DNA from 3 places in the Streptomyces sp. NPDC001530 genome. Region 1 is predicted to be linked to each of the others. Evidence: predicted binding sites of a transcription regulator. Region 1 holds the regulator's gene; each other region holds the start of a gene.

Region 1 (10,613 bases):
GTCTGCTCACCGCGACCGCTACCCCGGCCTCCGCCGACGTCAGCTGCGTATCCCCCGTCTATAAGCGGCAGTTCTTCGCGAACACCACTTTCTCCGGCACAGCGAAGAAAACGGACTGCGACGGCGCGATCGACCAGAACTGGGGCACCGGCGCCCCCGCTTCGGGCCTGCCGTCCGACAACTTCGGCATCCGCTGGACGGTGACGCGCGACTTCGGCTCGGGCGGCCCCTTCGCCCTCCCCGTCACCACCCAGGACGGCCTGCGCGTCTACCTCGACGGCACCCGCAAGGTGGACCTCTGGAAGAACGTCTCCACGACCCAGTCGAAGACGGTCAACATCACCATCCCGTCCGGCAAGCACACCCTGCGCGTCGACTTCGTCAACTGGACAGGCAAGGCAAACGTCACCTTCACCTACAAACCGCGCACTTCGGCAAGCGTCGACACGGTCAAGCCGCTGACCCCGACGGGCACTTCGGTGACGTACGACACAGCCACCGGCAAGGCCGAGCTCACCTGGTCCAAGAACAAGGAGATGGATCTCGCCGGTTACCGCGTCTACCGGCGCCTCCAGGGCAGCACGAGCTGGACGAAGCTGACGACCACGACCGCCACCTCGTACACCGACACCCCGCCCGCCACCGGCCAGACGTACTACTACGAGGTCCGCGCCTACGACATGGCGGGCAACACGTCGGCGGGCAGCACCGACCGACCGGTCACGACACCCGACAGGACCGCGCCGCCGATCCCCTCCGGGCTCACGGCGACCGACGGGCAGCCGGGGATCGCACTGACCTGGAACTCCGTCCCGGGCGCCACGAGTTACGTCGTGTACCGGCGCTGGGAAGAGGACGGCGGCGACGAACCGACGCCCAAGGTGGCGACGGTGACGTCCGCCGCGTGGACCGACGCCACGGCCAAGGAGAACCTGTACTACAGCTACTGGGTCACGGCGGTCGACGGCGCCGGCAACCAGTCCGCCAAGTCGGCGCGTGCCGGCGTCGAGCGCGGCGACCACGCGCCCTCCGCGCCCACCGGCCTGACGGCCGCGACGGCGCCCACCGGTATCGCGCTGACGTGGAAGGCCCCCACCACCCCCGTCACCCAGGACCTGACGCACTACCGGATCTACCGCAAGGGCCAACTCCTGGACGAGATCCGCAGCACGCGGACCTCCTACACCGACACCGAGGTCCGGCAGGGCACCGCGTACGCGTACACGCTGACCGCCGTGGACATCCAGGGCCACGAGTCCGTCGTGTCCGCGCCCGCGACGGCCACCGCACCGGCGACGGGACTCGCTCCGGCGCCTGTCACGGGGCTGAAGGGTTCCTTCGACGGCAACGAGATCGGTCTGCTGTGGCAGCGCAGCCCGGAGAGCGACGTGGACCACTACGACGTCTACCGGGCCGTGCTGGTCAACGGCGTCTGGGAGTACGAGAAGTGGGGCGAAGCCCACGATCCGGGCTGGGAGGACGAGCCGACGCTGGGCTACTTCGACGAGCTCTACGAGCCGCAGGGCGAGACCGCGCGCTGGGCGGTGATCGCCGTGGACGAGAACGGCAACTCCCGGTACGGCACCGGTGAGGAGTTCTCGTACGTCACCCTGACCGAGCCGGTGGGTACCCCGGACGCCTGACGTACGGCCGAACTCCGATCCGCGTTTCCTGCTCGTCGGCCGAACTCCGAGCTCCTGATCGTCGGGGGGGCTCCCGCACCGCCGACGATCCCGCCCAGCACCAGCACCGAAGGACCCCACGACCCCGGCCAGACGCACGACCGCCGCGGCCGCGACCGCCGTCGTGCGATGTGGAGGTGAGCTGGTGGTCGCCCGCGGGCACGGAGAGCTACAACAGTGCCCGGGTCTCCCGCTGGAACCCGCAGACCGCCACCTTCGATCCGCTGCCCGACACGGAGTACTGGCCGACCCGCGACTACAACGTCCCGACGGGTACGACCCTGTGGTACCAGGTCGTCGGCGTGCGCGACGACGGCAGCACCTCGCAGCCGGTCCTCGTGGGTGTGGCCGTGCCGCCGGTCCCCTGACCGTGCCGCCGGTCTCCTGAGCTGCACGGTCTTCTGAGCAGCACGAAGGGGCGGCACCGGACGCTATCCGGTGCCGCCCCTTCGGCGCGAAGTCCCCGCTCCTGCTACTGCTCCTGGTCCCTGCGCTTCGGGCGCCACACCACCAGCGCGCTCGTCTGCTGGACCTCCTGGTAGGGGACCAGGTCACGGCGGTACGAGGCGTGGACGGCGGCCTCGCGCTGCTGCATGGCGGCCGCGGCGCCGTCCAGGGCCGACTGCAGTTCCGCGACGCGGGACTGGAGCGCGGCGACCTGGTTCTCCAGCTCGATGATGCGCTTGATGCCGGCCAGGTTGATGCCCTCGTCCTGCGACAACTGCTGGACGGTGCGCAGCAGTTCGATGTCGCGGGCCGAGTAGCGGCGGCCCCGCCCGGCGGTGCGGTCGGGGGAGACCAGGCCCAGGCGGTCGTACTGGCGCAGGGTCTGCGGGTGCAGGCCGGAGAGCTGGGCCGCCACCGAGATGACGTAGACCGGGGTCTCCTCGGTCAGTTCGTACGGGTTGCGTCGACGGCCGTCCATCGCTCTCATGCTCCCTTCGCGGCCTGGAACAGCTCCGCCCGCGGGTCTTCGCCCGCGGTCGCCTCGCGATACGCCTCCAGGGCGTCACGAGCCTTGCCCGACACGTCCTTGGGGACCGCCACCTCGACGGTGACGAGGAGGTCGCCCCGTGTCCCGTCCTTGCGGACCGCGCCCTTGCCGCGGGCCCGCATCGTACGGCCGTTGGGCGTGCCCGGCGGCAGCTTCAGAGTGACCGGCGGTCCGCCCAGCGTCGGCACGCGCACCTCGCCGCCGAGCGCCGCCTCCGCGAAGGTGACGGGCACGGTGATGGTGAGGTTGTCGCCCTTGCGGCCGAAGACCGGGTGGGCGTCCACGTGCACGGTGACGTACAAGTCGCCTGCCGGGCCGCCCCGTTCACCAGGGGCTCCCTTGCCGCGCAGCCGGATCCGCTGGCTGTCGCTGACGCCCGCCGGGATCCGTACCTGCATGGTCCGGGACGACTTCGCGCGCCCCGAGCCGTTGCAGACCAGACAGGGGTGCTCCGCGATCAGGCCGCGGCCCTTGCAGTCCGGGCAGGGGTCCGTGAGCGAGAAGCCGCCGCCCGAACCCCGCGCCACCTGGCCGGTGCCGACGCAGGTCGGGCACACGCGCGGTGTGCCGTTCTTGTCGCCGGTGCCCGAACAGGCCTTGCAGGGCTGCTGCGAGGTCATGCGCAGCGGAACGGTCGCGCCGTCCACGGCCTCCGTGAAGCTCAGCGTGACCTCGGTGTCGATGTCCTGGCCGCGCCGGGGCTGCGTACGGGTGCCGGTGGTGGCGCCACCGCGGTTGAACAGGCCCCCGAAGACATCCCCGATGCCGCCGCCGAAGCCGCCTCCCGCGCCCTGTCCCTGGGCGCCGCCTCCGAAGAGGTCGCCCAGGTCGAAGTTGAAGGAGCCGCCGCCGGCGCCGGGACCCGGACGGAAGCCGCCGTTGCCGAAGAGGGCGCGTGCCTCGTCGTACTCCTTGCGCTTCTTGGGGTCGCCGAGCACGTCGTTCGCCTCGGAGATCTCCTTGAAGCGCTCCTCGGCCTTGGCGTTGCCCTTGTTGGCGTCCGGGTGGTACTCGCGGGCGAGCTTCCGGTACGCCTTCTTGATCTCGGCCTCGGTGGCGTCCTTGGGGACGCCGAGGACCTTGTAGAAGTCCTTCTCGATGAAGTCCTTGGTGCTCATCCTCAGCGTCCCTCCTTCCTTATCGTTTCAACGTCAGCCCTCGTCCGGGCCACCGCTCTCCTTGTCGTCGGCCGCCTCCGCGGAATCCTGGGAGTCCGCCTTGACGGTCTGCGCACCCGGCTGGGGCTCGGCGACGGCCACCCGCGCGGGGCGGATGGTGCGCTCGCCGATGCGATACCCCGGCTGCAGAATCGCCACGCACGTCGTCTCCGTGACATCCGGCGCGTACGAGTGCATCAGGGCCTCGTGGATCGTCGGGTCGAAGGGCTCACCCTCCTTGCCGAACTGCTGGAGCCCCATCTTCGCCGCGACGGTCTCCAGCGACTCGGCCACCGACTTGAAGCCGCCGACCAGTTCGCCGTGATCCCGCGCGCGACCGATGTCGTCGAGTACGGGCAGGAGCTCGGTCAGGAGGTTCGCGATGGCGATCTCCTTGACCGCGATCCGGTCGCGCTCGACCCGTCGGCGGTAGTTCTGGAACTCGGCCTGGAGCCGCTGGAGGTCCGCCGTGCGCTCGTTGAGCGCCGTGCGCGCCTGGTCCAGCTGGGCCGTCAGGCCGACCAACTGTGCTGCTGCGTCCCCGTCCGGGGCCGCCGCCCCCTCCGAAGAGGGGGTGGCGGTCTGCGGCTCGGCGTCGTCAGAGGTGGCGCCGGAGGGGACGTCAGGCTTCTCCTCGAAGCCCGGGGTCTCCTCCGTCACGCGGCACCGTCCTTACGGTCCTCGTCGACGATCTCGGCGTCGACGACGTCGTCGTCGGCCTTCGGGGCCTCGGCGCCGGGAGCGTCGCCGCCCGCGGCCTGCGCGGCCTGGGCGTCGGCGTACATCGCCTGGCCCAGCTTCTGCGAGACGGCGGCGACCTTCTCGGTGGCCGTACGGATCTCGGCGGTGTCCTCGCCCTTGAGCGCGGCCTTCAGCTCCTCGACGGACGCCTCGACCTCGGTCTTGACCTCGCCGGGGACCTTGTCCTCGTTGTCCTTGAGGAACTTCTCCGTCTGGTAGACGAGCTGCTCGCCCTGGTTGCGGGTCTCGGCGGCCTCGCGGCGGGCGTGGTCCTCCTCCGCGTACTTCTCGGCCTCCTGGCGCATCCGGTCGACCTCGTCCTTCGGTAGCGAGGAGCCGCCGGTGACGGTCATCTTCTGCTCCTTGCCCGTGCCGAGGTCCTTCGCGGTCACGTGCATGATGCCGTTGGCGTCGATGTCGAAGGCGACCTCGATCTGCGGGACACCGCGCGGGGCCGGCGGCAGACCGGTCAGCTCGAACATCCCGAGCTTCTTGTTGTACGCCGCGATCTCGCGCTCGCCCTGGTAGACCTGGATCTGCACGGAGGGCTGGTTGTCCTCGGCGGTGGTGAAGATCTCGGACCGCTTGGTCGGGATCGTCGTGTTCCGCTCGATGAGCTTCGTCATGATGCCGCCCTTGGTCTCGATACCGAGGGACAGCGGGGTCACGTCGAGGAGCAGGACGTCCTTGACCTCCCCCTTGAGGACACCGGCCTGGAGGGCGGCGCCGATGGCGACGACCTCGTCCGGGTTCACACCCTTGTTGGCCTCGTTGCCACCGGTCAGCTCCTTGACGAGCTCGGCGACGGCGGGCATACGGGTGGAGCCACCGACGAGAACGACGTGGTCGATCTCGGAGAGGTTGATGCCCGCGTCCTTGATGACGTTGTGGAACGGGGTCTTGCAGCGCTCCAGAAGGTCGGCGGTGAGCTGCTGGAACTGGGCGCGCGTGAGCTTCTCGTCCAGGTGCAGCGGGCCCTCGGCGGACGCCGTGATGTAGGGCAGGTTGATCGAGGTCTCGGTGGACGAGGACAGCTCGATCTTGGCCTTCTCGGCGGCCTCGCGCAGGCGCTGGAGGGCCATCTTGTCCTTGGAGAGGTCCACGCCGTGGCCGCTCTGGAACTGCTTCACCAGGTAGTCGACGACCCGCTGGTCCCAGTCGTCACCACCGAGGTGGTTGTCACCGTTGGTGGCCTTCACCTCGACGACGCCATCGCCGATCTCCAGCAGGGACACGTCGAAGGTGCCGCCACCGAGGTCGAAGACGAGGATGGTCTGGTCGTCCTTGTCGAGGCCGTAGGCGAGCGCGGCCGCGGTGGGCTCGTTGACGATACGAAGGACGTTGAGACCGGCGATCTCACCGGCTTCCTTCGTCGCCTGACGCTCGGAGTCGTTGAAGTACGCCGGTACGGTGATGACGGCGTCGGTGACCTTCTCACCCAGGTAGGCCTCGGCGTCGCGCTTCAGCTTCTGCAGAATGAAGGCGGAGATCTGCTGGGGGTTGAAGTCCTTCCCGTCCAGGTTGATCTTCCAGTCCGTGCCCATGTGGCGCTTCACGGAGCGGATGGTCCGGTCCACGTTCGTGACCGCCTGGCGCTTGGCGACCTCGCCGACGAGCACCTCACCGTTCTTGGCGAAGGCGACGACGGACGGCGTGGTCCTGGCGCCCTCGGCGTTGGTGATGACGGTGGGCTCGCCGCCCTCCAGAACGCTGACGACGGAGTTAGTCGTGCCCAGGTCGATGCCGACCGCACGTGCCATGGTTGATTCCTCCAGCAATGACTTGAGTGGAACGGACTCAAGTGTGCATGACCCTCGCCGCTGGGTCAACAGAGCTGAGTCGGGGCGGCTCAACTCTTATCTGTTCCTTACGCGCAAGAGGCCGCTGACCTGGGAGTTTACCGCGGCCGGGGCTGAGGATTTCAGCCCCGGCCAGCACCCATCAGCCCGTCCGGGGTTTGAGGACGAGGTCGTTCAGGCCGATACGGGGGCCTGGAGGCGCTGCGTCCATGAGTGGCTCCGCCGCGGGCCCCAGGGGACGGGAAGGGGTAGGGGCGGCGGGGGCGAGAAATCGGACGCGCGCCGCCCATGGGGGAAACCGGACGCGCGCCGCCCCTGGGAGAAACCGGACGCACGCCACCCACGAGTACGACGAGCGCGACACCCCCGGCCACCCACCACGCGGCCCCCGCCCCCGCCCACCCCAGATCGATCAGCAGCCCCACCAGCGCCCCACCAAAGGCGGCGACACCGATGACGACCATCACCCCCTGCCGCGTCATCCCGAGCCGCCGCATCCGGTGCACGAGGTGATCGGGCGCGGACCGCAACAGTGCCCGCCCCGCCCGCCACCGCGAGACCAGCACGAGTAGGGCATCGGCACTCGCCACCGCCGTCAACGCGAACCCGGCCCCGAGCCCGTCCCCGGCCCCCCGCCCCGCCTGCACCAGCACGACCGCCGAGGCCAGCACGAACCCGGCGAACAGCGCCCCGCACCGCCCCGGCACGATCCGGGCCGGCGGCCACCCGTGCATCAGGAACCCGGTGAGCGCGGCGGCCAGCACGCTCAGCAGCGCCGCGAGCCCGTCCATGACCTCGACGGCCGCACACCCGCTGAGCGCGAAGGCGGTGATGACACCCACGGTCCCCATCACCCCGTCGGCGTGGTCGAGGGAGGCGAAGGCGTGCACGACGAAGACGATCCAGGCGGCGGCCAACACCCCGCCCGGCAGCCCGAGTTCGTCGTACGGCACGACCAGCCCGGCGGCGCCACCCACCCCGGCCACCCGCACCACCGCCGGTACGGCCCACAGATCGGCGACCAGCCCGAGCAGGGCGACCCCGATCCCGACGACCAGTACCCGCCCGGCCTCCGGCCCCAGCGGAGCGACGTCCGTCCAGTCCCCGACCCCGGCGACGAGCCCCGTGCCGCCGACGACGGCCACCCCGCCGAGCAGCGGAACCGGCCGCACCCTCCCCCAAGCTCTCGACCTCGCTCGAGCACGAGGGACCCCCATCCGCTCCACCACCCCGAAGCGCAGGGCGAACGTCCGCAGCAGCGCGGCGAGCGCGGCGGTGAGGAGCAGGGCGGCCGTGGCGGCGGCGATTCCGTACAACACGTCGCCAATTTAGGCGTGATTGTCACAGTATTGCGCGAATAACACGATCTGGTTTACGTGCCGTCTGGTGCTGGGGGCCGCTGCGGCACTGCTGGGGCAGGACGTGTTCGCGGGGGAGCGGAGCTGGGACGCGCTGCCGAGGGACACTGAGACCAGGCGCCCCGACTACGGCATCGGCTGGGGCCGCTCCACCATCCTGTGCGTCTGCTTCGCGCCGGCGGGGGTCAGCTCGTCGGACGCCCTGAGGGCCGGGGACCTCCCCACCTGGGGGCCTCCGGGGCCGGCGGTGGCGGTCCTCGCCGCCGTCGGCATCGTCGGCGCCCTCGTGTTCCACCGCGCGCGGCCGCGTTCGAGAAGCGCCGGACGGCCGCATCCCACCCCGTACCCGAATTCGTCCTCAAACCGCTCCTCTGAGCCGGGCCCCGGGCGACACCGGACCGCTCAGGCAACCCTCAGCGACGCAGATCACCGCACTCCTGACTACAGTGCGGCGCAGGAAGTGGGTAGTCTCAGACGGACTGCATAAGTTACCGCTTAGTAATCACCTTCGAGGTCACTCTCGGAGCAACACCTCGCAGGCCCGAGGAGCCCCCAAATGCAACTCGCCGCGATCATCGTGTCGCTGGTCCTGACCGTGGTCGGCGTTGCGCTGCTCGCACGCGCCATCGGCCAGTTCGTCCGGTACTTCAAGCTCGGCCAGCCGGTGCCCGCCGGCGCCCGGACCGACAACCCCTATCAGCGCAGTGTGACGCTGGTCAGGGAGTTCCTCGGCCATACCCGGATGAACCGGTGGGGCATCGTCGGCGTCGCCCACTGGTTCGTGGCCGTCGGCTTCCTGACGCTGCCGCCGACCCTGGCGCAGGCGTTCGGTCAGCTCTTCAAGGCCGACTGGGTGCTGCCGGTCATCGGCGACTTCCTGCCGTTCGAGATGTACACCGAGTTCATCGGCGCGATGACGGTCCTGGGCATCGCCGTGCTCATGGTGATCCGGCTGCTGAGCCTGCCGTCGCGGCCCGGCCGCAAGTCCCGGTTCGCGGGCTCCAAGGCCGGACAGGCGTACTTCGTCGAGTACGTCATCCTCACCATCGGCCTGGCCATCTACACGCTGCGCGGCCTGGAGGGCGCGCTGCACCACGTGGAGAGCTACGAGGCCGGGTACTTCGCCTCGTACCCGCTGGTCCTCGCCTTCAAGGGCCTGAGCGTCTCCGCGCTGCAGAATCTGGTCTACCTGGTCGCGATGATCAAGATCAGCACCTCGTTCATCTGGATGATCGTGGTCTCGCTGAACACCAACATGGGTGTCGCCTGGCACCGCTTCCTCGCCTTCCCGAACATCTGGTTCAAGCGGAACGCGACCGGTGAGACCGCCCTCGGCGCGCTGCTGCCGATGACGAGCGGCGGCAAGGCCATCGACTTCACCGACCCCGGTGAGGACGACGTCTTCGGTGTCAGCCAGGTCGAGCAGTTCTCCTGGAAGGGCCTGCTGGACTTCTCCACCTGCACCGAGTGCGGCCGCTGCCAGTCGCAGTGCCCCGCCTGGAACACCGGCAAGCCGCTCTCCCCGAAGCTGCTGATCATGTCGCTGCGCGACCACGCGCACGCCAAGGCCCCGTACCTGCTGGCCGGCGGCGGCAAGGACATGGAGGGCAACGAGAAGGCCTCCGAGGAGCAGCTCAAGGACGTACCGGCCGCGGCCCTCGCGGAGGCCGAGCGCCCCCTCATCGGCACCGCCGAAGAGAACGGCGTCATCGACCCCGACGTCCTGTGGTCCTGCACCACCTGCGGCGCCTGCGTCGAGCAGTGCCCGGTCGACATCGAGCACATCGACCACATCGTCGACATGCGCCGCTACCAGGTGATGATCGAGTCCGCGTTCCCGTCCGAGGCGGGCACGATGCTCAAGAACCTGGAGAAGAAGGGCAACCCCTGGGGCCTGGCCAAGAAGCAGCGCCTGGAGTGGACGAAGGAAGTCGACTTCGAGGTGCCGGTCGTCGGCAAGGACATCGAGGACCTCAGCGAGGTCGACTACCTGTACTGGGTCGGTTGCGCGGGTGCCCTCGAAGACCGCGCCAAGAAGACCACCAAGGCCTTCGCGGAGCTCCTCCACATCGCGGGCGTCAAGTTCGCGATCATGGGCGGCGACGAGAAGTGCACCGGTGACTCGGCCCGCCGCCTCGGCAACGAGCCCCTGTTCCAGGAGCTCGGCATGGAGAACGTGGCCGCGCTGAACATGGCGTTCGGCGAGGACGACGAGTCCCCGGAGACGAAGAAGCCCAAGTCGGCGAAGAAGATTGTCTCCACCTGCCCGCACTGCTTCAACACCATCGCCAACGAGTACCCGCAGCTCGGCGGCGACTACGAGGTCATCCACCACACCCAGCTGCTCCAGCACCTCATCGACGAGGGCAAGCTGCTCCCGGTGACCCCGGTGGACGGTCTGATCACCTACCACGACCCCTGCTACCTGGGCCGCCACAACAAGGTCTACACGCCCCCGCGCGAGATCATGTCCGCCGTCCCGGGCCTGCGCCAGCAGGAGATGCACCGCCACAAGGAGCGCGGCTTCTGCTGCGGCGCCGGTGGTGCGCGGATGTGGATGGAGGAGCGGATCGGCAAGCGCATCAACAACGAGCGCGTCGACGAGGCCCTGTCGCTCAACCCGGACATCGTGTCGACGGCCTGCCCGTTCTGCCTGGTCATGCTCACGGACTCCGTGAACGGCAAGAAGAACGAAGGCAAGGCCAAGGAGTCCATCCAGGTCGTCGACGTCGCCCAGCTGCTCCTCGACTCCGTCAAGACACCGGTCGACCCGGCGGGCGAGGCCGAGTCGGAGAGCACGCCGGAGCCGGAGCCGGTGAAGTAACCGGCCCGGACGGCCCGACCAGTCCGAACGGTCGACCGACGCCCCCTGCCCGTGCTCG
Region 2 (10,613 bases), on a different contig from region 1:
CGGTGCGCGTCGGCGGGCCAGCCGGTGCTGGGCTGCCCGGACCGGGACCCCACGCACTTCATCACGCCCGAACTCCCCTGGATCGGCTGCGTCTGGGAACTGCCGCCGATCCTGCACGAACGCGACGCCTGGGTACGGCACATGCTCGCGCCCCACACCCCCGACCTCGACGCCTACCTCGCGGACTCGCTTCCCGAGGGCACCACCGGAGACCGCTCATGAGCAGCCCGCACGACTTCGACTTCTTCCACGGCGAGTGGGACGTCGCCCATCGGCGCCGCACCGACTTCCTCGAGGCCGACAGCGACTGGGAGGAGTTCCCGGCCACCAGCCGCTGCTGGAGCCTGTTCGACGGGGCCGCGAACATCGACGAGATAGCGGTGCCCGGTCAGGGCTGGCAGGGGCTCACCCTGCGGCTCTTCGACCCTACGGCGCAGGAGTGGTCGCTGAACTGGTCCTCCAGCCGCGGCGGAAAGCTCTTCCCGCCGGTGATCGGGCGGTTCGGGGCCGACGGACGGGGTGAGTTCTACGGCGACGACACACACGACGGGAAGGACGTGCGGGTGCGGTTCGTGTGGTCGGGGATCTCGGCGACGACCGCGCGCTGGGAGCAGGCCTTCTCCGTGGACGGGGAGAAGACGTGGGTGACCAACTGGGTCATGGAGTTCAGCCGACGGCCGGCTTCCGGAAGGCCCGCAGCGTGAACTCCGGGTCCGCGCGCGGCACGTCCTGATCGGGCAGCTCCTCGAGCCGCACGACGAAACGCTCGGCCAGCGGGTCGTCCGGCGCGAGCTGGGTGAACCAGCCGCGTCGCAGGTCCGCGACCGTGCTGCGCGGGCTGCGCCCCTGGCCGTGCCCCCGGAACCGTGCCTGCCCTGCCGGGGCCAGGCCGTGCTCGATCGCGTACTCCTCCACGTGCTCGGCCCGGTCCTGGGCGGGGCGGCGCGGACGCGGAGCCAGCACGGCGTCGATGTCGCTGCCCACGTCGTGGGCGGCGGCCTTGTCGACGGTGGTGACGTACACCCCGCCCGGGCGCAGCACCCGAGCGCACTCGGCGACGATGGCCCGGACGTCCTCGGGCCCGGCCACGAGATGCAGCAGCCACACGCTGGTGACGGCGTCGAACGCCCCGGCCGGGAAGGGCAGTCGGCGGCTGTCGGCGAGGACCACGGCGTCGGGTATCCGCTCCGCCGCCATCCGCGTCATGCGGGGCGCCGCGTCGGCGCCGATCACCCGCATCGCGGGCCGCCCCGCGGCGAGGCGGCGCGTGACGATCCCGGTGCCGCAGGCAACGTCCAGCAGGTCCCGTGCGCCTTCGGGGACGAGGGCGAGCACGGCGTCCGCGGCCGCCGCCGCCCTGGGTTCACCGCCCCGCGTGGCGTCGTACTCGTCCGCTTCCTTGTCGTAGTCCAGCATGTGGATCAGCTTGCACCGTGCCCCGGGGCGAGGTCCTCCACCCTGCGGGCGAGAGCGAAGTCGAGTTCGGTGATGGCGCCGCCGACGCTGTGCGTGTTCACGGTGAGGGAGATCGTGTTGTAGCCGAGCGTGAGGTCGGAGTGGTGGTCGAGTTCCTCCTGCACCTGGGCGATGTGCACGACCATCGCGGTCGCCGCGAAGTGCGAGCCGAGTCGGTAGGAGCGGGCGAGCCGGTCGCCGTCCACCGACCAGCCCGGCAGCTCCGCCAGCCGCTCCTCGATCTCCTTCTGCGACAACGGTTCCACCGGCATGACCTGGCTCCATTCGTACGACGGGGGTGCGTGCGGGGCTCTTCCTCAGCGTGCCACAGTCACCCGACCTCGGCGCCGTCGGGTTTTTCGCCCCCTCCGCCCTTACCCATTCCCGTCCTCTGGGGGCTGCCGCCCCCAGACCCCCGCTTCGGCCTGAACGGCCTCGTCCTCAAACGCCGGACGGGCTAAAGATTCCCGCACGCACTCCGCCGCGAAATCGTCCGCCAGGACGGTGATCGTGGCGCGCCCCTCGACCCGCTCCAGCCACTCCACCGGAAGCCCGTGATCGCCGTGCCGGGCGCCGAGGAGGTTTCCGCAGATCGAGCCGGTGGAGTCACTGTCACCGGAGTGGTTCACGGAGAGGAGCAGGGCGTCGGTGACGTGGTGGGTGGCGAGGGCGCAGTAGACGCCGATGGCCAGCGCCTCCTCGGCGATCCACCCGGCGCCGAGGGACTCGACCTTCTCGGCGGTCGGCGCGCCTTCGGAGGCGAGGTCGAGGGCTCGGTTCAGGGCGGCCGAGGTCTCCTCGTGCCCGGGGTGACGGGCCAGCAGCCGCAGCGTACGCAGGACGGCGCCCTCCAGGGAGTCCCCGGAGACGAGGTGCGTGACGATCGCGGCCAGGGCTCCGGAGGAGTAGTACCCCGTGGGGTGGCCGTGGGTCATCTGGGCGCACCGGGCAGCCATGCCGAAGACGACGTCGGCCGACGTCCGGGTGAGCCCGAAGGGCGCCGAGCGCATGACGGCGCCGCACCCCTTTGAGTCGGGGTTCACGGGTCCGGGCGGCCCGAGCTCGGCAAACGGGTCGGGGACGTAGTCCTGCTCGAGCCCGGAAAGGCAGGCGTTGCCGGGCGCCCGACGGGCGTACAGCCAGCTCTGCGCGGCGAGCCCTCCGTGGACGTCGGGGTCGGGTCCCGGCTTGAGCTGGGTGTCCAGCCACCGCCCGTAGGCCCAGCGCACCATCCGGGACCAGCCCCCGCCGATGCCCTTATGGCGCTCACGCGCGTGGGCCTGCTGGATGCCCTCCACGGTGAACAGCGTCATCTGCGTGTCGTCGCTGACACGGCCCACGACCCCGTCGCCGTCGGGAACCGGACCGGTCACCCCGCGTGGCCCGTGCGCGGCGCGGATCCTCTCCAGGGACGCGAACTCGACGGGGTAGCCGAGGGCGTCCCCGAGCGCTCCGCCCAGCAGACAGCCACGTACGCGTGCCCGGTAGAGCGCCTCCGCTTCCCAGGACAGCTTCCACAGGTCGTTCACGCACCGCTCCTCGACTACGGTCCTCGTATGAGCATTGTCGCGCCCGGTCCCGCCACCCTCCCAACTGCCCCTGCCGAAGCGGGCATCGGCCCGCTGCTGCGGGGCTGGCGGGAGCAACGGCGCGTGAGTCAGCTGGAGCTGGCGCTGCGGGCGGGTTCCTCGGCCCGGCACATCAGCTTCATCGAGACGGGCCGCTCGCGCCCCAGCGAGGAGATGGTGCTGCGGCTCGCCGAGCACCTCGACGTCCCCGTCCGGGAACGCAACGCGCTGCTGCTGGCCGCCGGTTACGCGCCGCACTACCCGGAGACCCCGCTCGACGACCCGGCGATGGATGCCCTGCGCGACGGCATGGAGCGCCTGATCCAGGGCTACGAGCCATACCCGGCGCTGGTGGTCGACGCGACGTACCACGTCCTCGCCGCGAACCGGGGTATCGCCATGCTCCTGGACGGCATCCCCGAGACGCTGCTCGAGCCACCGTTGAACGCGATGCGGCTGACCCTCCACCCGGAGGGTCTGGCCCCGCGCATCCGCAACCTCCGGGCATGGCGCGACCATCTGCTGGCCCAGATGGACCGCCAGATCGCCCTGCGCCGCTCGCAGCCGCTGCGTGCCCTGTACGAGGAGGTGGCGGCGTATCCGGTCCCGGACCCGGCCGAGGACGACGAATCCCTCGGCCCCGTCCCCTACTTCGCGCTCCCGATGCAGATCGAGCACGACGGCCGGGTCCTGTCCTTCATCTCGTCCATCTCGACCTTCAACACCCCGATGGACGTGACGGTCGCCGAGCTCGCCATCGAGACGTTCCTCCCGGCGGACCCGGCGACGGTCAAGTACCTTCACTCACTGCATTCTTGATGATCGTCAACTACTGACCCGGGCCTTCAGCGCCGCGTACTGGAGCGCCGCGAACCCCGCCACGGTCAGCGCCTGCAGCGGCACCCACACCGCGCCGGCGGCGCTCGGCGACAGCCACACGGCGAGGGCGACGAAACTGAGCACCGCCCAGGCGAGGTTGGTCTCGATCACGGTCCGCACGGCCCACGACCGCGGCTCCCGCCGCGAGGCGAGCCACCCCACTCCGGCCGCGTATACCGCGAGGATCAGACCGAGTTCGAGCAACAGCCCGGACCCGACCCCGAGCAGCCGCCCGAGCGGCCCGGATGCGCCGAGGTAGGCGACCGCGTTCGCGCCGGTGACCAGGGCGTCCAGCGCCAGGAACCGGCGCAGCATGGTGTGCGGTTCGGTCGTACGGGCCAGAACTGCGAGCTGGGTTGCGGACATGGCGCATCACCCTCCGTCGAGGTCGGATTCCAGCAGATGAGAGACCTGGGTCCCGAGTCGGAGTGCGCCGGCCCGGGATCCAGTACGACCACCATGCCGGGCGGCGGGGTGACGGTCGATTACGCCGGAGGTAATGGCGAACGAGGACGGCGACGCGGTCCTCGCCGCCCTGGAAGGCGACGCCTCCCTCAAGTCGCTGCGCAAACTCCTGACATGAGTCCGATCCTGTGAGGGTTTCGCGGGAACATGACACACTGCTCGGGTACTTCGGCGCGTGGGGAGGCGTGGCGTGAGTGAGCGGCGGGCTGCGCCCACCGTGGGGCAGGTGGTGCTGGGGCGGCGGCTGCAGGAGTTGCGGGAGGCCGCGGGGCTGAAGCGGGAGGAGGCGGCCCGCGTGCTGCGGGTGGCACCGGCGACCGTGCGGCGGATGGAGACGGCCGAGGTCGCCCTCAAGATCCCGTACGTGCAGATGCTGTTGACGACGTACGGCGTGGCCCACGACGAGGTGGGCGCCTTCGTCACGCTGGTCGAGGAGGCGAACCAGCCGGGGTGGTGGCAGCGGTTCCACGATGTGCTGCCGGACTGGTTCAGCATGCACGTCAGTCTGGAGAGCGCCGCCCGGATGATCCGCTCGTACGAGCCGCACTTCGTGCCCGGGCTACTGCAGACCGAGGACTACGCGCGCGCCGTGCTGGAGGCCGGGACGGTCGGGAAGACGGGTCCCGAGGCGATCGAGCGGCATGTGGCGCTGCGCATGAGCCGGCAGAAGCTGCTCACGCGCGAGAACCCGCCCCATCTCTGGGTCATCATGGACGAGACGGCGCTGCGCCGGCCCGTGAGCATCCATTCCTCGGTCATGCGCGACCAGATCGACCGGCTCCTCGCAGCGATCGAGCACGATCACATCACGCTCCAGGTCGCCGAGTACGCGAAGGGCCCGCACCCAGGGACGTACACCTCCTTCGCGCTGTTCCGCTTCGCGGAGCCGGAGCTGCCGGACATGGTCTACAGCGAGTACGTGACCGGTGCCCTGTACCTCGACTCGCGCACCGAGGTGGCCACGCACCTGGAGGTCCTCGACCACATGTCGGCCCACGCGGCCTCCGTCCAGCGGACCAAAGAGATCCTCCAGGAGTTCCGCGAGAGCTTCTGAGACGCCGCCCGGACTCATTGAGCACGTCCCGAACCCACCCAGCACCTTGAGGAGCATCCGCATGAGCGGAAGTGAATCCGCGCCCAGCCCCATCGACACCAGCCGGCCCCATCCCGCCCGCGTCTACGACTGGTGGCTGGGCGGCAAGGACAACTACCCGGTGGACGAGGAGCTGGCCCGCAAGATCCTCGCCGCGGACGGCACCGCGGTGCGCGGGGCGCGCGCCAACCGCCGGTTCATGCACCGGGCGACCCGTGCCGCCAGCGAGGCCGGGATACGCCAGTTCCTGGACATCGGCACGGGCATCCCCACCGAGCCGAATCTGCACCAGGTGGCCCAGGCGGTCGCGCCGGAGTCCAAGGTCGTGTACGCGGACAACGACCCGATCGTCCTGCGGCACGCGGAGGCCCTGCTGCACGGCTCCGCCGAGGGCACCACCGACTACGTGCACGCCGACGTCCGCGACCCCGAGACCATCCTGCGCCTGGCCGGCGAGTTCCTGGACTTCGCCCAGCCGGTCGCGCTGTCGCTGGTCGCGCTCACCCACTACCTGGGGGACGCCGCCGACGGCGACGACGTGTACGGCCTGCTCAAGCGGTACGTCGAGGTGCTCGCCCCGGGCAGCTGGCTGGTGCTGTCCCAGGTCACCTCCGACATCAGCACCGAAGGCGTGCAGAAGGCCGCCGAACACTTCCGCCGGAGCGGCACTCCGTTCTACCCCCGCTCGCTGACCGAGTTCTCGCGCTTCTTCGACGGCTTGGAGCTGCTGGGTCCCGGTGTGATCCCCGTGTACGGGTGGCGGCCGGAGGCCGAGGACGTCGCGGCCCAGGCGGAGGGCATCGTGCCCGTGTACGGCGGTGTCGCCCGCAAGCCCTGACCCGTACGGGTGCCTTCCGGCCCGGCACGCCGGCGCCCGACCTGCACAGTGTCCGGCTGACCGGCGGCCGCGAGGCGGGCTCCTTCTACCGGGACCGCTGGAGCCAGACGAGGTCGTGAACTCCACACACGGCGTCAACTGCACCGGCTCCTGCCGCTGGAAGGTGTACGTCAAGGACGGCATCACCTCTGTTCCGCCCATACGTGGTGTACCGCAGCCGCGACCCGAGGCAGCTCGGGCCGCGGCCGGCACGGCGGGGCCGGGAGAAGACGGACGTCCAGCGCTCAGGCTGCCCCGCCCTTGGACTCCTTGTCCTCGTCCACGATCTCGGCGTCCACCACGCCCTCCTCGTCGCTCGGGGCGTGTTCGGTGGGCGGCTGGTCCTGCGGGGGCGTCTGCTGGGCCTGCGCGTACATCGCCTGCCCCATCTTCTGGCTGACGGTGGCCAGCTTCTCGATGGCGGTCCGCAGGGCGGCCGTGTCGGTGGAGGAGTCCTCCAGGAGCCGTTTCAGGTCGGCGGCCGCGGACTCGACCTCCGTCTTGGTGTCGGAGGGGATGCGCTCGGCGTTGTCGCGGATGAACTTCTCGGTCTGGTAGACGAGTTGTTCGCCCTGGTTGCGGGTCTCGGCGGCCTCGCGGCGGTTGCGGTCCTCCTCGGCGTACTGCTCGGCCTCGCGCATCATGCGGTCGATGTCGTCCTTGGGGAGCGCGGAGCCGCCGGTGACGGTCATCTTCTGTTCGCGTCCGGTGGCGAGGTCCTTCGCCGAGACGTGCATGATCCCGTTGGCGTCGATGTCGAAGGCGACCTCGATCTGCGGCACACCGCGCGGCGCGGGCGGCAGCCCGGTGAGGTCGAAGACACCGAGCTTCTTGTTGTACGCGGCGATCTCGCGCTCGCCCTGGTAGACCTGGATGCCCACCGACGGCTGATTGTCCGTGGCCGTCGTGAAGATCTCCGAACGCCGGGTCGGAATCGTGGTGTTGCGCTCGATCAGCTTGGTCATGATGCCGCCCTTGGTCTCGATGCCGAGGGACAGCGGGGTGACGTCGAGCAGGAGGACGTCCTTGACGTCACCGCGGATGACGCCCGCCTGGAGCGCGGCGCCGACGGCCACGACCTCGTCCGGGTTGACGCCCTTGTGCGGGTCCTTGCCGGTGAGTTCCTTCACGAGTTCGGTGACGGCGGGCATCCGGGTGGAGCCGCCGACGAGGATGACGTGGTCGACCGCGGACAGCTTCACGCCCGCGTCCTTGACCGCTTGGTGGAAGGGGGTCTTGCAGCGATCGAGGAGGTCGGCGGTCAGCTCCTGGAACTGGGCGCGTGTCAGCTTCTCGTCGAGGTGCAGCGGGCCTTCGGCGGTGGCGGTGATGTAGGGCAGGTTGATGGTCGTCTCGGAGGAGCTGGACAGCTCGATCTTGGCCTTCTCGGCGCCCTCGCGCAGCCGTTGCAGCGCCATCTTGTCGTGGCCGAGGTCGATGCCGTACGAGGCCTTGAAGCGCTGGGCGAGGTGCTCGACGACCCGCTGGTCCCAGTCGTCGCCGCCCAGATGGGTGTCGCCGTTGGTGGCCTTGACCTCGATGACGCCGTCGCCGATGTCCAGGAGCGAGACGTCGAAGGTGCCGCCGCCCAGGTCGAAGACGAGGACGGTCTGCTCCTCGCCGCGGTCGAGCCCGTACGCGAGGGCGGCGGCCGTCGGCTCGTTGATGATCCGCAGGACCTTCATGCCCGCGATCTCGCCCGCCTCCTTGGTGGCCTGGCGCTGGGCGTCGTCGAAGTAGGCGGGCACGGTGATCACCGCGTCCGTGACGTCCTCGCCCAGATACGCCTCCGCGTCCCGCTTCAGCTTCTGCAGCACGCGCGCGGACAGCTCCTGCGCGCGGTAGCGGGTGCCGTCGATGGAGTCCTTCTCCGGGAAACGCCAGCTCGCGTCGCCCATGTGGCGCTTCATGGAGCGCGCGGTGCGCTCCACGTTCGTCACCGCCTGCCGCTTGGCGACCTCGCCGACGAGCACCTCGCCGTTCTTGGCGAAGGCCACCACGGAGGGTGTGGTGCGCGCGCCCTCGGCGTTGGCCACGACGGTGGGGTCACCGCCCTCCAGGACCGCCACCACCGAGTTCGTCGTACCGAGATCGATCCCGACCGCACGTGCCATGTCCGTCCCCTTCCACCAGGGCTCTGCCCACTCTCCAGCACAAAACTTGAGTGCGCTCTTGTCAATGGGGCGGGTGGTCCATGTGGGCCGGACATGACGGTGCCGCGGCCCTGCGCGGGGCCGCGGCACCGAACTGCTGTCGGGCGTCAGGCCAGCTTCGCCGACAGCGTGATCGTCGTGCCGGTGAGCGCCTGGCTGACCGGGCAGTTCTTCTTGGCGTCCTCGGCCGCCGCGACGAAGCCGTCGTTGTCGAGGCCCGGAACCGAGCCCTCGACCGTGAGGTGGATACCGGTGATGCCCTCGCCGGGCTGGAAAGTGACGTCGGCGTTGGTGACGAGCTTGGTGGGCGGGGTGCCGGCGCCCGCGAGGGCGTGCGACAGCGCCATGGAGAAGCAGCTGGAGTGGGCGGCGGCGATCAGCTCCTCGGGGCTGGTCTTGCCGTTCGCGTCCTGGGCCCGCGACGCCCACGTCACCGGCTGCTGGCCGATGCCGGAGGAGTCGAAGGTGACGACGCCGTTGCCCTCGAGCAGGTTGCCTTCCCACACGGTGTGTGCGGTGCGCGTGGTTGCCACGATGAATCCCTTCGATGAGGTCCCGTTTTCGGGGTCCGTACGCACCATCCGATCACACCTGCGCCCGGCACACCCGGAAGACGGCTCACCGAAAGACGGCTCACCGAACCCGGAACACCGGCCCCCGCGCGGTGAACGGCAGCCGTGCGCCCTGCGGGATCAGATACGCGTGCTCGCGCCGCACCCGCAGGACGTCGCACCAGCCGTCCGTGATGACCAGCACGGGCGCGCCCGGCGGGAAGTCGTCGGCGCGCTGCAGCAGGTCGATGCCAGGCTGCAGCACCGTGCCGCCGCGGCCGTGCACCCGGACGCGTCCGGCGATCTCCGTGACCGGCAGATAGCCCGCGTCGTGCGGGGCGGCGTCGCAGAAGACCACCCGGGCGGCCGGTACGTCACGGGCCTCGGCGTACGAGGCGATCGCGCCCAGTGCCTTGCCGAGCAGGGTGCGGTCCATGGAGCCGGAGGTGTCGAGGACGACGCCGAACCGTACAGCGGGCGATCTCCTCGGGCGGAAAGTAGCGGCCCGCGCGCGGGATGTCGGGGGTGGCCGCCTGGCGGCGCGCCGGACGCGCGTACGTCCGTACGGGCTCTGGACGAGGTACGAACTCGTCGAACCAGCGGGCGAGTTGGGCGTCCCAGGGCAGCGGCGGGTGGCTGAGCGCGCGGATCTCCTCCACCAACCCGCCCGGCAGGAACCCGCGTTCCTGCTGCTGGTGCAGGTCGAGGCCCTGACCGAGGCCGCGGCGGTAGAACTCGTCGAGGTCGACGTAGTCGCGCGGCGAGCCGAGCGGGCCGCCGAGGATGTCGCCCGCGCCCTTGCCGCGCAGGGTGGCCAGCCGGCGCATCCGGCGCAGGTCGCCCGCGATCCGGTCGTACACCTCCTCGGCCGACAGGTCCTTCAACTCCGGGTCGTACAGCAGCCCTTCGGGCATCGTGCCGACCTGCATCTCGCGCAGCCAGCCGTTGATGACGTAGTCGGCGGCGATGTTGAAGAGGTACGGGTCGCGGGTGCCGCAGCGGTCGCCGTGGCGCAGGGCGGCGTGCAGCATCTCGTGGGCGAGGACGAACCGCCACTCCTCGTCGCCGAATTGGCGCAGCGGGTTGATGTAGATCTCGGCGGCCTCCGCGTCGACCGCGGCGATGGAGATGCCGTGGGCGCGGGCGAGTTCGGCGTCGGCGACGAGGGTGATGCCGGCCGCGACGCCGCCCAGCAGCGGGTAGGAGGAGATGAACCAGCTCAGCGCCTTCTCCCAGGGCTGCAGCCGGGTGGGTCCGCCGCGCATGGACTCGCGGCGGCCGCCCGCCATGTCCATCGCGGTGGCCATGGTGCGGGTCAGGGCGTGCGCGAAGGCGATCTGCCAGTCGGGCGGGGTGCCGCCGATCCATGTGTTCCAGGGCACGAGCACCTGGTCCGGCTCACCCCCGGCCGTCCCGCAGTGGTCGTACACGGGCGGGATGCCGTCGCGGCGCCAGCGCGCGGCGAGTTGCTCCTCGTCGCCGTCGGGGTACGACGCCGGCAGATCCTCGGGGGTCAGGCCGATCGGGAAACCGAGCAGGAAGCGGTTGACCACGACGCAGCGGGCGGCGACG
Region 3 (10,613 bases), on a different contig from region 1:
AGCCGATCATTCCATCCCAAACCCGGCGGTTGAGCTGCGCGTCCGCACCGGTTCGGCGACCGATGACAGCCTTTCGTGGACCTTGTGAAGGGCTCGTGCAGACTGGCTGGATGCGCACCGAACTCGTCTCAGAGCCCGGCGACCCGGACCGCCCCAATGAGGACTTCGCATCGGTCGGACTTCCGGCCTCAGGACAGGGGGGTTCACTGGTCGTCCTGGACGGCGTGACACCCCCTCAGGGCGACTACGGCTGTGTGCATTCGGTCGCCTGGTTCTCCGCGCGCCTCGGCGGATCCCTGACCGAACTGTCCGTTTCGCTCAGGGATTTGACCCTGTCGGAGATCCTGTCCCGGGCCATTCGCCGGGTGGCCGACGCCCACGCCGACACCTGTGACCTTTCTCACCCGCGCACACCCCAGGCAACCGTGGTTCTCGCCCGCTGGTCCGCCGCCGAGGTCGAGTACCTGGTCCTCTCGGACTCGGCCCTGCTGGTGGAGTCCCCCATCGGCGAGGTGACGGCGCTGCTGGACGACCGCCTCTCCCGCCTCCCCCGCACCTCCCTCGCCACGGACGCCGTCGCCGACACGACCGTCCGCAACAAGGAGGGCGGCTTCTTCACGGCCGCGGCGGACCCCTCGGTGGCCTCCCGCGCGGTGACGGGCACGCTGCCGCGTACGTCCGTCCGCACCCTGACCGCCCTCACGGACGGCGCCACCCGCTGGGTGGAGAAGTTCCACGAGGGCGACTGGACCGCCCTGTTCACCCTCGTACGGAAGGAGGGCGCACAGGCGCTCGTCGACCGCGTACGGGCGCTGGAGGCCGCGGACGCGCAGGAGCGGGTGCATCTGCGACGGAGCAAGACGCATGACGATGCGACGGTGGTGTACGTGGAGCTGTGAGCCGGTGAGCCCGGCCCGGGACCCGGGAAGCGCAAGCCGGACCGGGACCGGCGGAGAGTGAGCCGGCCCGGGACCCGCGAAGAGTGAGTGAGCCGGCCCGGGACCCGCGAAGAGTGAGCCGGCCCGGCGGCTACCGCTGCTGTTCCATCCCGACGTTCAGCTGGTGCAGCAGCCGAGCCAGTTCCGCGACCTCGCGGGGATCCCAGCCCGCGAGCTGTCGGACGTAACGGGCGCGTCGGGCCTCGCGGACCTTGCGGAAGCGGACCCGGCCCTCCTCCGTGAGGTGGACGAGCCAGGCGCGGCCGTCGGCGGGGTCGGGCTCGCGGGCGACCAGGCCGAGGTCTTCGAGGGCGCGCAGCTGGCGGGACATGGTGGCCTTGCCGACGCCGATGTAGGCGGCGAGTTCCGTGGCACGCTGACGGCCGCACTCGTCCAGCCGCACCAGGAGTCCGTACGCGGAGGACTCCAGGTCGGGATGGACCTCGCGGGCCATCTCCCCGGAGGAGGCGCGGGCGCGCCGCAGGAACACGGTCAACTCACGTTCCAGCGCGGGGAATTCCTGGTCCACACCACTTCCCGACGCCGCGGATTCGACACGCTGCCCGCCGCCGTTTCCGTTGTCGTGCACGTCAGCACCCCTGACCCGGTTTCCCGATCCTGAAAGTTTCCGCCGAAATCCGCCATTGCCGCAGCTCCGCCAGTATTTCGCAGGCGTAGACCAACGGCAGCCTCCGGGCCCCCTTCCCACGCCGTCTTCTCCGTGCGTAGCTTCTTTACCAGGCAATTACTGGCATGCCCACGCCATTCCACAAGTCGACGAGGACTTGCCCCCCACCTGACCGTGCGCGTGCCATCAGCGCTCCCCAGCATTCCCCCCACCGAGCACCACCGTGCACCACCGATCTCTTCGGAGGCACGACATGCCCGTGCACAGACACAGACCCCACGGACTCGCAACGGCCCACCGCCTGCGCCCGCTCGCAGTGGGAATCCTGCTCACCGCCTTCTCCCTGCTGTTCGCCCTCCCCTCCTCCGCCTCCCCCAAGCTCTCGGCTTCGCTCGAGCAGGGAGGTACCCCCGCCACTCCCGCCCGGGGCTCCGCCTCCATGGGCATGGGTGTCGTCGCGCACGACGGGCAGGACGGTACGCCGAGCAGCGGTGACGCCACGCAGACGGAAGGCGTGGACGTCTCCGGCCACCAGGGCAACGTCGCCTGGTCGACCCTGTGGAGCAGCGGGGTCAAGTGGGCGTACACCAAGGCGACCGAGGGCACGTACTACACGAACCCGTACTTCGCCCAGCAGTACAACGGCTCGTACAACGTCGGCATGATCCGCGGCGCGTACCACTTCGCCACCCCCGACACGACGTCCGGCGCCACCCAGGCGAACTACTTCGTCGACCACGGCGGCGGCTGGTCGAAGGACGGCAAGACGCTGCCCGGCGCGCTCGACATCGAGTGGAACCCGTACGGGGCCGCCTGCTACGGCAAGACGCAGAGCGGCATGGTCAGCTGGATCAGTAGCTTCCTCACCCAGTACAAGGCGCGCACCGGGCGCGACGCGGTGATCTACACGGCCACCAGCTGGTGGACCCAGTGCACCGGCAACTACGGCGGCTTCGCCTCCGCCAATCCTCTGTGGATCGCGCGGTACGCCTCCGACGTGGGCACGCTGCCGGCCGGCTGGTCCTACTACACCGCCTGGCAGTACACGTCGTCGGGACCTACGGTCGGGGACCACGACAAGTTCAACGGGGCGCTCGACCGGGTGCAGGCGCTGGCCAACGGTTAGTGCCCGCCCGCCCAGCTCCTTCCTCTGTGGCACGCGACATCGCGTGCCACAGAGGTCGGATCACGGAGCGGTCGGCTGGGTGGCGTCTCCCGGGCGCGGAGCCGGCAGCGGCGGGGCGCCGCCCGGCGCCGTCAGCTGCCGGGCGGGCAGATACGGGCGGGCGTGCTGCGCGCAGAGCCACAGGGCGTCGCCCTCCGGGGTCACGACCTTGTTCAGGTCTCCCCAGCGCCGGTCCGGAGTGTGCCGACCTGCCCTCCCGTCAGTCCCTCGTTTCCCGATGTGCGAGGACAAGTTCGATCCCCCCGTTCGGCCCCACCCCCCAAACACGGGACGGCCCCCGCCCCGGAGCCTCAACTCCGTTGCGGGGGCCGCCCGTTACCGGTGAGCGTCCCTCACGCCGCCACCGGCATCTTCGGGCTCGCTCCGTTCGTCGCCGGGGCGAGCGCCAGCTCCAGGACCTGGCGGACGTCCGTGACGGCGTGGACGTCGAGCTTCTCCAGGACCTCGGCCGGGACGTCGTCCAGGTCGGGCTCGTTGCGCTTCGGGATGATCACGGTCGTGACCCCGGCCCGGTGCGCGGCCAGCAGCTTCTGCTTGACCCCGCCGATGGGCAGGACGCGCCCGGTCAGGGACACCTCGCCGGTCATCGCCACGTCCGTACGGACCAGACGGCCGGACAGGAGCGAGGCCAGCGCCGTCGTCATCGTGACGCCCGCGCTCGGACCGTCCTTCGGGACCGCACCCGCAGGGAAGTGGATGTGCACGCCCCGGTCCTTCAGGTCGCCGACCGGCAGTTCGAGCTCCGCACCGTGCGACCTGAGGAAGCTCAGCGCGATCTGCGCCGACTCCTTCATCACATCGCCCAGCTGACCCGTCAGGGTCAGACCCGCCGCGCCCGTCTCCGGGTCGGCCAGCGACGCCTCCACGTAGAGCACGTCGCCGCCCGCGCCCGTGACGGCCAGACCGGTGGCCACACCGGGCACCGCCGTACGGCGCTCGGCCGGGTCCTGGGCGGACTCGGGCACGTGGTGCGGCCGGCCGATGAGCCATCGCAGATCGGCGTCGGTCACCGTGAACGGCAGCTCACGCTCGCCCAGTTCATGCTGGGCCGCGACCTTGCGCAGCAGCCGCGCGACGGCCCGTTCCAGGTTGCGTACGCCGGCTTCCCGCGTGTACTCGCCGGCGAGCTTGCGCAGCGCGCTCTCGTCCAGCGTGACCTCGTCCGTCTGCAGACCGGCCCGCTCCAGCTGGCGCGGCAGCAGGTGGTCCCGGGCGATGACGACCTTCTCGTCCTCGGTGTAGCCGTCGAGGCGGACCAGCTCCATACGGTCGAGCAGGGCCTCCGGGATGGCCTCCAGGACGTTCGCCGTCGCGAGGAACACGACGTCGCTCAGGTCGAGCTCGACCTCCAGGTAGTGGTCCCGGAAGGTGTGGTTCTGCGCCGGGTCGAGGACTTCGAGCAGCGCCGCGGCCGGGTCACCGCGGAAGTCGGAGCCCACCTTGTCGATCTCGTCGAGCAGGACCACCGGGTTCATGGACCCGGCCTCCTTGATGGCGCGGACGATACGGCCGGGCAGCGCGCCGACGTACGTACGCCGGTGGCCGCGGATCTCTGCCTCGTCCCGTACGCCACCGAGGGCGACGCGCACGAACTTGCGGCCCATGGCGTGCGCGACGGACTCGCCGAGCGAGGTCTTGCCGACACCGGGCGGGCCGACCAGCGCGAGCACGGCACCGCCGCGCCGCCCGCCGACCACGCCGAGCCCGCGCTCGGAGCGCCGCTTGCGCACCGCGAGGTACTCGGTGATCCGCTCCTTCACGTCCTCCAGGCCCGCGTGCTCGGCGTCGAGGATCGCCTTGGCGCCCTGGATGTCGTACTCGTCCTCGGTCCGCTCGTTCCACGGCAGTTCGAGCACGGTGTCGAGCCAGGTGCGGATCCAGCTGCCCTCGGGCGACTGGTCGCTGGACCGCTCCAGCTTGTCGACCTCCTTGAGGGCGGCCTCCCGGACCTTCTCGGGGAGGTCGGCGGCCTCGACGCGGGCCCGGTAGTCGTCGGACTCCTCGGCGTCCGAGGACTCGCCGTTGAGCTCGCGCAACTCCTTGCGCACGGCTTCGAGCTGGCGTCGCAGCAGGAACTCGCGCTGCTGCTTGTCCACGCCTTCCTGTACGTCCTTGGCGATGGACTCGGCGACATCCTGCTCGGCGAGGTGCTCGCGGAGCTGCTCGGTGGCGAGCTTCAGGCGGGCCACCGGGTCGGCGGTCTCCAGCAGCTCCACCTTCTGTTCGATGGACAGGAACGGGGAGTAACCGGAATTGTCGGCAAGGGCGGAAACGTCATCGATCTGCGCCACGCGGTCCACGACCTGCCAGGCGCCACGCTTGCGCAGCCAGCTGGTGGCCAGGGCCTTGTACTCCTTGACCAGGTCGGCGACCCGGCCGGGCAGCGGGTCCGGCAGGGTCTCGTCGACCCGGGTGCCCTCCACCCACAGGGCGGCACCGGGACCGGTCGTCCCCGCGCCGACCTTCACACGCCCACGCCCGCGGATCAGCGCGCCCGGGTCGCCGTCGGCCAGGCGGCCGACCTGCTCGACGGTGCCGAGCACACCCGTGCCCGCGTACGTCCCGTCGATGCGGGGCACCAGCAGCACCTGCGGCTTGCCCGGCGTCGAACGGGCGGCGGCCTGGGCGGCCTCCACCGCCGCGCGCACATCGGTGTCGTTCAGGTCCAGCGGCACCACCATTCCGGGCAGCACGACCTCGTCGTCGAGCGGCAGCACGGGCAGAGTGAGCGGTGTGGACGTCCTGGAGTCGGCAGCCATGATCTTCCTCTCGACAAGCAAGCAAGTTGAGCTACACCGACTCAATGCATGTGAGCCTCTGGATGTTCCCCGGGGGGCGTTCGCTCTGAGCGATCGACTCGTGACGGTCACTTGGCGGCTACCGCGTCCGCCGGGCAGGAGGGGGCGGACCCCGGGGATGACCCCGGGAGGGATGAACGTCTTGCCCCACCCGGGCGTCACAGTTGGCGTCACACTGCGGCGGTCGGTGCTCACCCCACCGTCTGTTACTGCCTCGCTCCACCGTCTGTTACTGCCTTGGGGGGCATCATGCGGTCCGTCACACTGCTCGCGATTCTCGGCCTGTCCGCCGTGGGAGTCGCCGGAGTCACCGGATGCGGCAGCGAATCGGCGTCCGGAGGGGGCGGCGAGGTCCGCGACCGAGGCCATTCCGCCGACCCTAAGCGCGCTCGTCAGGTCGCCGAGGCCTGGGAGGGATCGGAGGCGGCGCGGGTGTGGCAGAAGGGGTTCCACCCCCTGGGCGACACGGTTCAGTTGCCCGAGGGGGCGTTTCACGACGAGGACGACAAGCACGCGTACCTGACCCAGAACTTCGAGCTGCGCGGATCTCTTCCCGACGCGCCGAAGAAGGGCGGAGAGGTCCGGTGGCGGGGCGGTGACTCGCTCGCCCTCCCGGTCACCTCGGCGCGGGCGGCGTACGAGACGCTCGCCCGGGGCGCGAACCCCGGCCCCTCCCTCACCGTGACGGGGGCCCGGCTCAGCACCATGACCCTGTTGACCAGCCGGGGTCCGGCAACGGTTCCCGCCTGGCATTTCACCGTCAAGGGGTACGACACCCCGCTCAAGCGCGTCGCGGTCGTCCCCTCGAAGGCGCCCCGGTCGCCGGTCACGTCCGTACCGGCGGGCGAGGACGGGCTGTGGCCGCTCGCGGGGCCGGCCACGGTGGCGGCGGACGGCCGGAGCGTCACCGTGCGGGCCGAGCACGGATCGTGCGACGACGGCCCCGCCGTCGACGCGCTGGAGACCGGCGGGAGCGTGGTCTTCTCCGCCTCGATCCGCGGCGGCTCCGACGGGCCGTGCACCTCGGACCTGCGCTTCGAGAACGTGACGGTGAAGCTGGACCGGCCGGTCGGCGACCGCATGCTCCTCGACGCGAGCACGGGCCGCCCCGTGCCCTGCACCCGTCTCAACTCCAGCTCATCGAACAGGGGTTGAGGTAGGGCAGGTCAGGCCGGATCAGTTCGAGGCAGCGGCTGTTCGGTCCAGATGATCTTTCCGGTGCTGGTGTAGCGGGTGCCCCAGCGGTCTGTCAGCTGGGCGACGAGGAAGAGCCCGCGTCCGCCCTCGTCCTCGGTCCTGGCTCGGCGCAGCCGGGGCGAGGTGCTGCTGCCGTCGGACACCTCGCAGATCAGCGCCCGGTCACGGAGCAGCCGCAGCTGGACGGGCCCGGTCGCGTGCCGGATGGCGTTGGTGACCAGTTCGCTGGCGACCAACTCGGTGGTGAAGGCCAGCTCGTCCAAGTCCCATGCGGACAGTTGCCGGGTGACCGCGGCGCGGGCGCGTGTGACGACCGCCGGGTCGCTGGGCAGCTCCCACTGCGCGACCCGCTCCGGGCCGAGGGCGCGCGTACGGGCGACGAGCAGGGCGACGTCGTCCCTCGGGCAGTCCGGGAGCAGGGCGTCGAGCACCGCCTCGCACGTCTCCTCAGGCGGTCGGCCGGCCGAGGCAAGGACGCCGCGGAGCCGTTCGAACCCGTCGTCGATGTCGCTGAGCCGGTCCTCGATCAGACCGTCGGTGTAGAGCACCAGCTGGCTGCCTTCCGGGAGCTCCGTCTCGACGGTCTCGAACGGCATGCCGCCGACACCGAGCGGCGGTCCCAAGGGCAGATCGACGAACTCCGCGGTGCCGTCGGGGCGGACGATCGCGGGCTGCGGGTGCCCTGCACGGGTGAGGGTGCAGCGCCTGGACACCGGGTCGTAGACGGCGTACAGACAGGTGGCGCCGACGGCCCCGGCGTCGAGGTCGGCGTTGTCGTCCTCCGCCCAGCCCTCGCCCCGGTAGAGCCGCCCGACCAGGTCGTCGAGGTGGGTGAGGAGGTCTTCGGGGGGCAGGTCGAGGGAGCAGAAGTTGTGCACGGCGGTACGCAGCCGGCCCATCGTGGCGGCGGCGTGCAGACCGTGGCCGACCACGTCGCCGACCACCAGCGCCACCCGGGCGCCCGACAGGGGGATGACGTCGAACCAGTCGCCGCCCACCCCCGCGTGCGCGGGCAGATAGCGGTACGCGACGTCGACGGCGTTCTGCTCGGGCCGACCGCGGGGCAGCAGGCTGCGCTGCAGGGCGAGGGCGGTGTTGTGCTCGCGCGTGAACAGGCGGGCGTTGTCGACGCAGACCGCCGCACGCCCTGCCAGTTCCTGGGTCAGGGAGACGTCGTCGTCCTCGAACGGGGCCAGCTTCTCGGAGCGGTAGAAGCTCACCACGCCGAGGGTCACCCCGCGGGCCCGCAGCGGCACCGCGATCAGCGAGTGGATCCCCGCCGCGAGGGCCCCCTCGGCGCCCGCCGGATCCTGGGCGATCCAGCCACCGGCCTCGGCGAGCACCGGCTCGAGCACGGGCCGCCCGCTCTCCAGGCAGCGGGCCTGCGGTGTGGCCGGGATGTACCGGACGGGGTGCCCGACTCCGTACCAGTACGGTCCCTCACGGACAGCACCGAGCGCGACCCTGCGCAGGGCGGTCCCGGCGCCGGCCGACCCCGGCTCGTCGCCGCGCAGGACCCAGTCCGGCAGATCCACGGCGACGAAGTCGGCGAACCGGGGAACGGAGACCTCCGCGAGTTCCTCGGCCGTGCGGGTCACGTCCAGAGTGGTGCCGATGCTGAGGCCGGCGTCGTGCAGCAGCTCCAGCCGCCGACGGGCCAGGACGGCGAGCTGCCCGACGCCGGGCTCGCCGACGAGCAGCCAGCCGTCGGCGCCGGCTCGCTCGGCCTCGGCCTCGGTCTCGATCTCAGTCTCGGTCTCGGCCTCGGTCTCGGCCTCGGTCTCGGCTCCCGCCTCGGTCCCGTCCTTGGACGGCATTGGAGCCGCGACGGCCTCCACGGTGGTCGTACCGGCGGCGGGCAGGACGGCAGTGGCCGCCTCGGCTGTGGCGCCCTTGACGGGCGCGGTGGGCACACCGGCCAGGGGCACAGCGGCCGCCGCGGAGGCCGCAGCCGCCGTGGCGATCGCGGCGGGTTCCGGCAGTGTGTCCGGCGTGACCTGCGTGGTCTGCGTGGCCGTCGTCGTCGGCGTGACCGTCGGCGTCGACGTCGGCGTGGGCTGCACGATGTGTCGCAGTCGCGGGCTGCCGAGGATGCGGGCCTCGACGACCACGCCCACCTCCCCCGTCGCGCCGATGACCCGACGACGCAGCAGCGTGGCCACGCGGCCTCCGGACAGCGTCACCTGGTCGAGCCTCCGGTGCGGTGAGGCGATGAGTTCTTCGGCCTTCTCCCGCAGGACGGCCCTGTCGACACGGTCGATGCGATGGCCGTTTCCCCCGTCGCGGGAACCGGCCTGCGGCTGCCGTTCCTCGGACAGGTTCGCGCGGTGGGCCCGCCGGTAGGCGGCGAGCAGTGCCCGCTCCCGCTGCGTGCCCTGTTCCAGGAGCCGCGTCTCGATCTCCCCGACGGCCTCACGGACCAGGTTCAGCATGGCGGGGTCGGCGTCGCGGCGCAGGCAGGTGAGGTCGACGATGCCCTCGATGCGCCCGCTGAAGGGATCCCGCACGGGCGCGCCGGCACAGGCGAAGGGCTGCATGCAGTCGGCGAAGTGTTCGCGGCCGAAGACCAGGCAGGGACGCCGCTCGGCCAGCGCGGTGCCGATGCCGTTGGTGCCCGCGATCTGTTCGGCGAAGCCGAATCCGGGGGCGAACTGCACCGCGTCGAGACGCGCGTTCAGCGCCGGGTCCGCGCCGCCCCGCTGGATCACCCGGGCCTTGGCGTCGGCGAGCACGACGGTCACGTTCGCGTCGGAGAGCGCCGACGTCAGGCGGTCGAGCACCGGGTTGGCGGCCTTGAGGAACCGGTCCTCCAGGCCCAGGTCCTCGGCGTAGGGGACCAGGAGCCGGTTCGGCGCAAGGCCCGCGGACCGGCAGCGCTTCCACGAGTCGAGAATCGAGTCCCTGACCTCCGGCCCGACACGGGCTCCAGCGAGAAAGCGCTCGTAGGCACCGACAAGCCCGCCGATGTCGTCCGATGCGACGGGCATCTGGACCACTTCCTTCCCCGAAGGCGTTCCCGTCGCTCACCGACGTCCGGCTTGTCGGCTGGGAATTCCTTCAGGAATTTCACGCTAACACTCCGCGACACATGGTGACGCAATTCACAAAAACTACGGTCCGTACTCTTCCGCCGCACCTCGCCCGGAGCCCTCTCCCCCGCGAACGCCACAGCTTCGCAAGGGCACCGCGACACCACCGCGACGGCATTCACAGGCAACGCCCGCACACTGCAAGCTCATTCACAGCCGGCGGGGCCGTACGACGGGGGCGAACAGGAACATGGGGGACGAAATGAGCGAGGAGCGGCGGGGGCGGCCTGGGCGACGCGGGGTGATCGCCGGGGCCGGGGCGGTGGTGGCGGCGGGGGTCGGCGCGGTGGCCGTACGGGCGGCGACGGGTGGGCAGGGGGACGGAGCCGACGGCAAGGCGCCGGTGGCGCGCACCGCCGCGCCCGTCGTCAGCCGGGCCCCCGCCACCCCGCCCGAGGCATCACCACGTGCCCGGCGCTCCGACCACCGGCCCAACATCCTGGTCGTCGTCACCGACGACCAGCCCAAGGAAACCGAGTGGGCGACCCCGGGGACCCTCGACTGGCTCGGCGAACACGGCGTGACCTTCGAGCGGGCGCACGCCACCACTCCGCTCTGCGCGCCCTCCCGGGCCTCGATCATGTCGGGCCGGTACGCCCACCACCACGACGTCCTCGACACCCGCCACCCGGAGCGCCTCGACCAGAACACCACCGTGCAGCGGCAGTTGCGCGAGGCCGGCTACCGCACGGGGATGTTCGGGAAGTACCTCAACTACTGGCGTACGGGCGTCAATCCGCCGCACTTCGACGAGTGGCTGCTGCAGGAGCCGGTCCG

What was found. The regulator HspR, encoded in region 1, represses chaperone genes until heat shock. The targets are predictions, from matches to a motif close to TTGAGNNNNNNNNNCTCAA.
Region 2: the regulator HspR is predicted to act here: its motif matches at 8,498-8,516, upstream of dnaK (molecular chaperone DnaK).
Region 3: the regulator HspR is predicted to act here: its motif matches at 5,538-5,556, upstream of lon (endopeptidase La).

What each region holds. Positions count from the first base shown of each region.
Region 1 is NZ_JBIAVS010000004.1:187,091-197,703, reverse strand. Features, by position in the region: gene ACFY0T_RS08860 (fibronectin type III domain-containing protein) at 1-1,643, shown strand, start outside; gene ACFY0T_RS08855 (hypothetical protein) at 1,820-2,050, shown strand; gene ACFY0T_RS08850 (heat shock protein transcriptional repressor HspR) at 2,155-2,607, opposite strand; gene dnaJ (molecular chaperone DnaJ) at 2,613-3,794, opposite strand; gene grpE (nucleotide exchange factor GrpE) at 3,828-4,493, opposite strand; gene dnaK (molecular chaperone DnaK) at 4,490-6,334, opposite strand; gene ACFY0T_RS08830 (MraY family glycosyltransferase) at 6,496-7,692, opposite strand; gene ACFY0T_RS08825 ((Fe-S)-binding protein) at 8,288-10,555, shown strand.
Region 2 is NZ_JBIAVS010000003.1:382,651-393,263, reverse strand. Features, by position in the region: gene ACFY0T_RS07365 (hypothetical protein) at 1-222, shown strand, start outside; gene ACFY0T_RS07360 (hypothetical protein) at 219-704, shown strand; gene ACFY0T_RS07355 (class I SAM-dependent methyltransferase) at 667-1,416, opposite strand; gene ACFY0T_RS07350 (4a-hydroxytetrahydrobiopterin dehydratase) at 1,422-1,727, opposite strand; gene ACFY0T_RS07345 (ADP-ribosylglycohydrolase family protein) at 1,830-2,984, opposite strand; gene ACFY0T_RS07340 (helix-turn-helix domain-containing protein) at 3,012-3,842, shown strand; gene ACFY0T_RS07335 (hypothetical protein) at 3,849-4,268, opposite strand; gene ACFY0T_RS07330 (helix-turn-helix domain-containing protein) at 4,558-5,421, shown strand; gene ACFY0T_RS07325 (SAM-dependent methyltransferase) at 5,483-6,298, shown strand; partial or broken gene ACFY0T_RS07320 (hypothetical protein) at 6,295-6,587, shown strand; gene dnaK (molecular chaperone DnaK) at 6,583-8,451, opposite strand; gene ACFY0T_RS07310 (OsmC family protein) at 8,598-9,023, opposite strand; partial or broken gene ACFY0T_RS07305 (hypothetical protein) at 9,124-10,613, opposite strand, start outside.
Region 3 is NZ_JBIAVS010000021.1:166,342-176,954, forward strand. Features, by position in the region: gene ACFY0T_RS37080 (protein phosphatase 2C domain-containing protein) at 111-899, shown strand; gene ACFY0T_RS37085 (MarR family winged helix-turn-helix transcriptional regulator) at 1,030-1,527, opposite strand; gene ACFY0T_RS37090 (lysozyme) at 1,820-2,692, shown strand; gene ACFY0T_RS37095 (hypothetical protein) at 2,753-2,896, opposite strand; gene lon (endopeptidase La) at 3,085-5,511, opposite strand; gene ACFY0T_RS37105 (hypothetical protein) at 5,800-6,705, shown strand; gene ACFY0T_RS37110 (SpoIIE family protein phosphatase) at 6,717-9,734, opposite strand; gene ACFY0T_RS37115 (sulfatase) at 10,039-10,613, shown strand, end outside.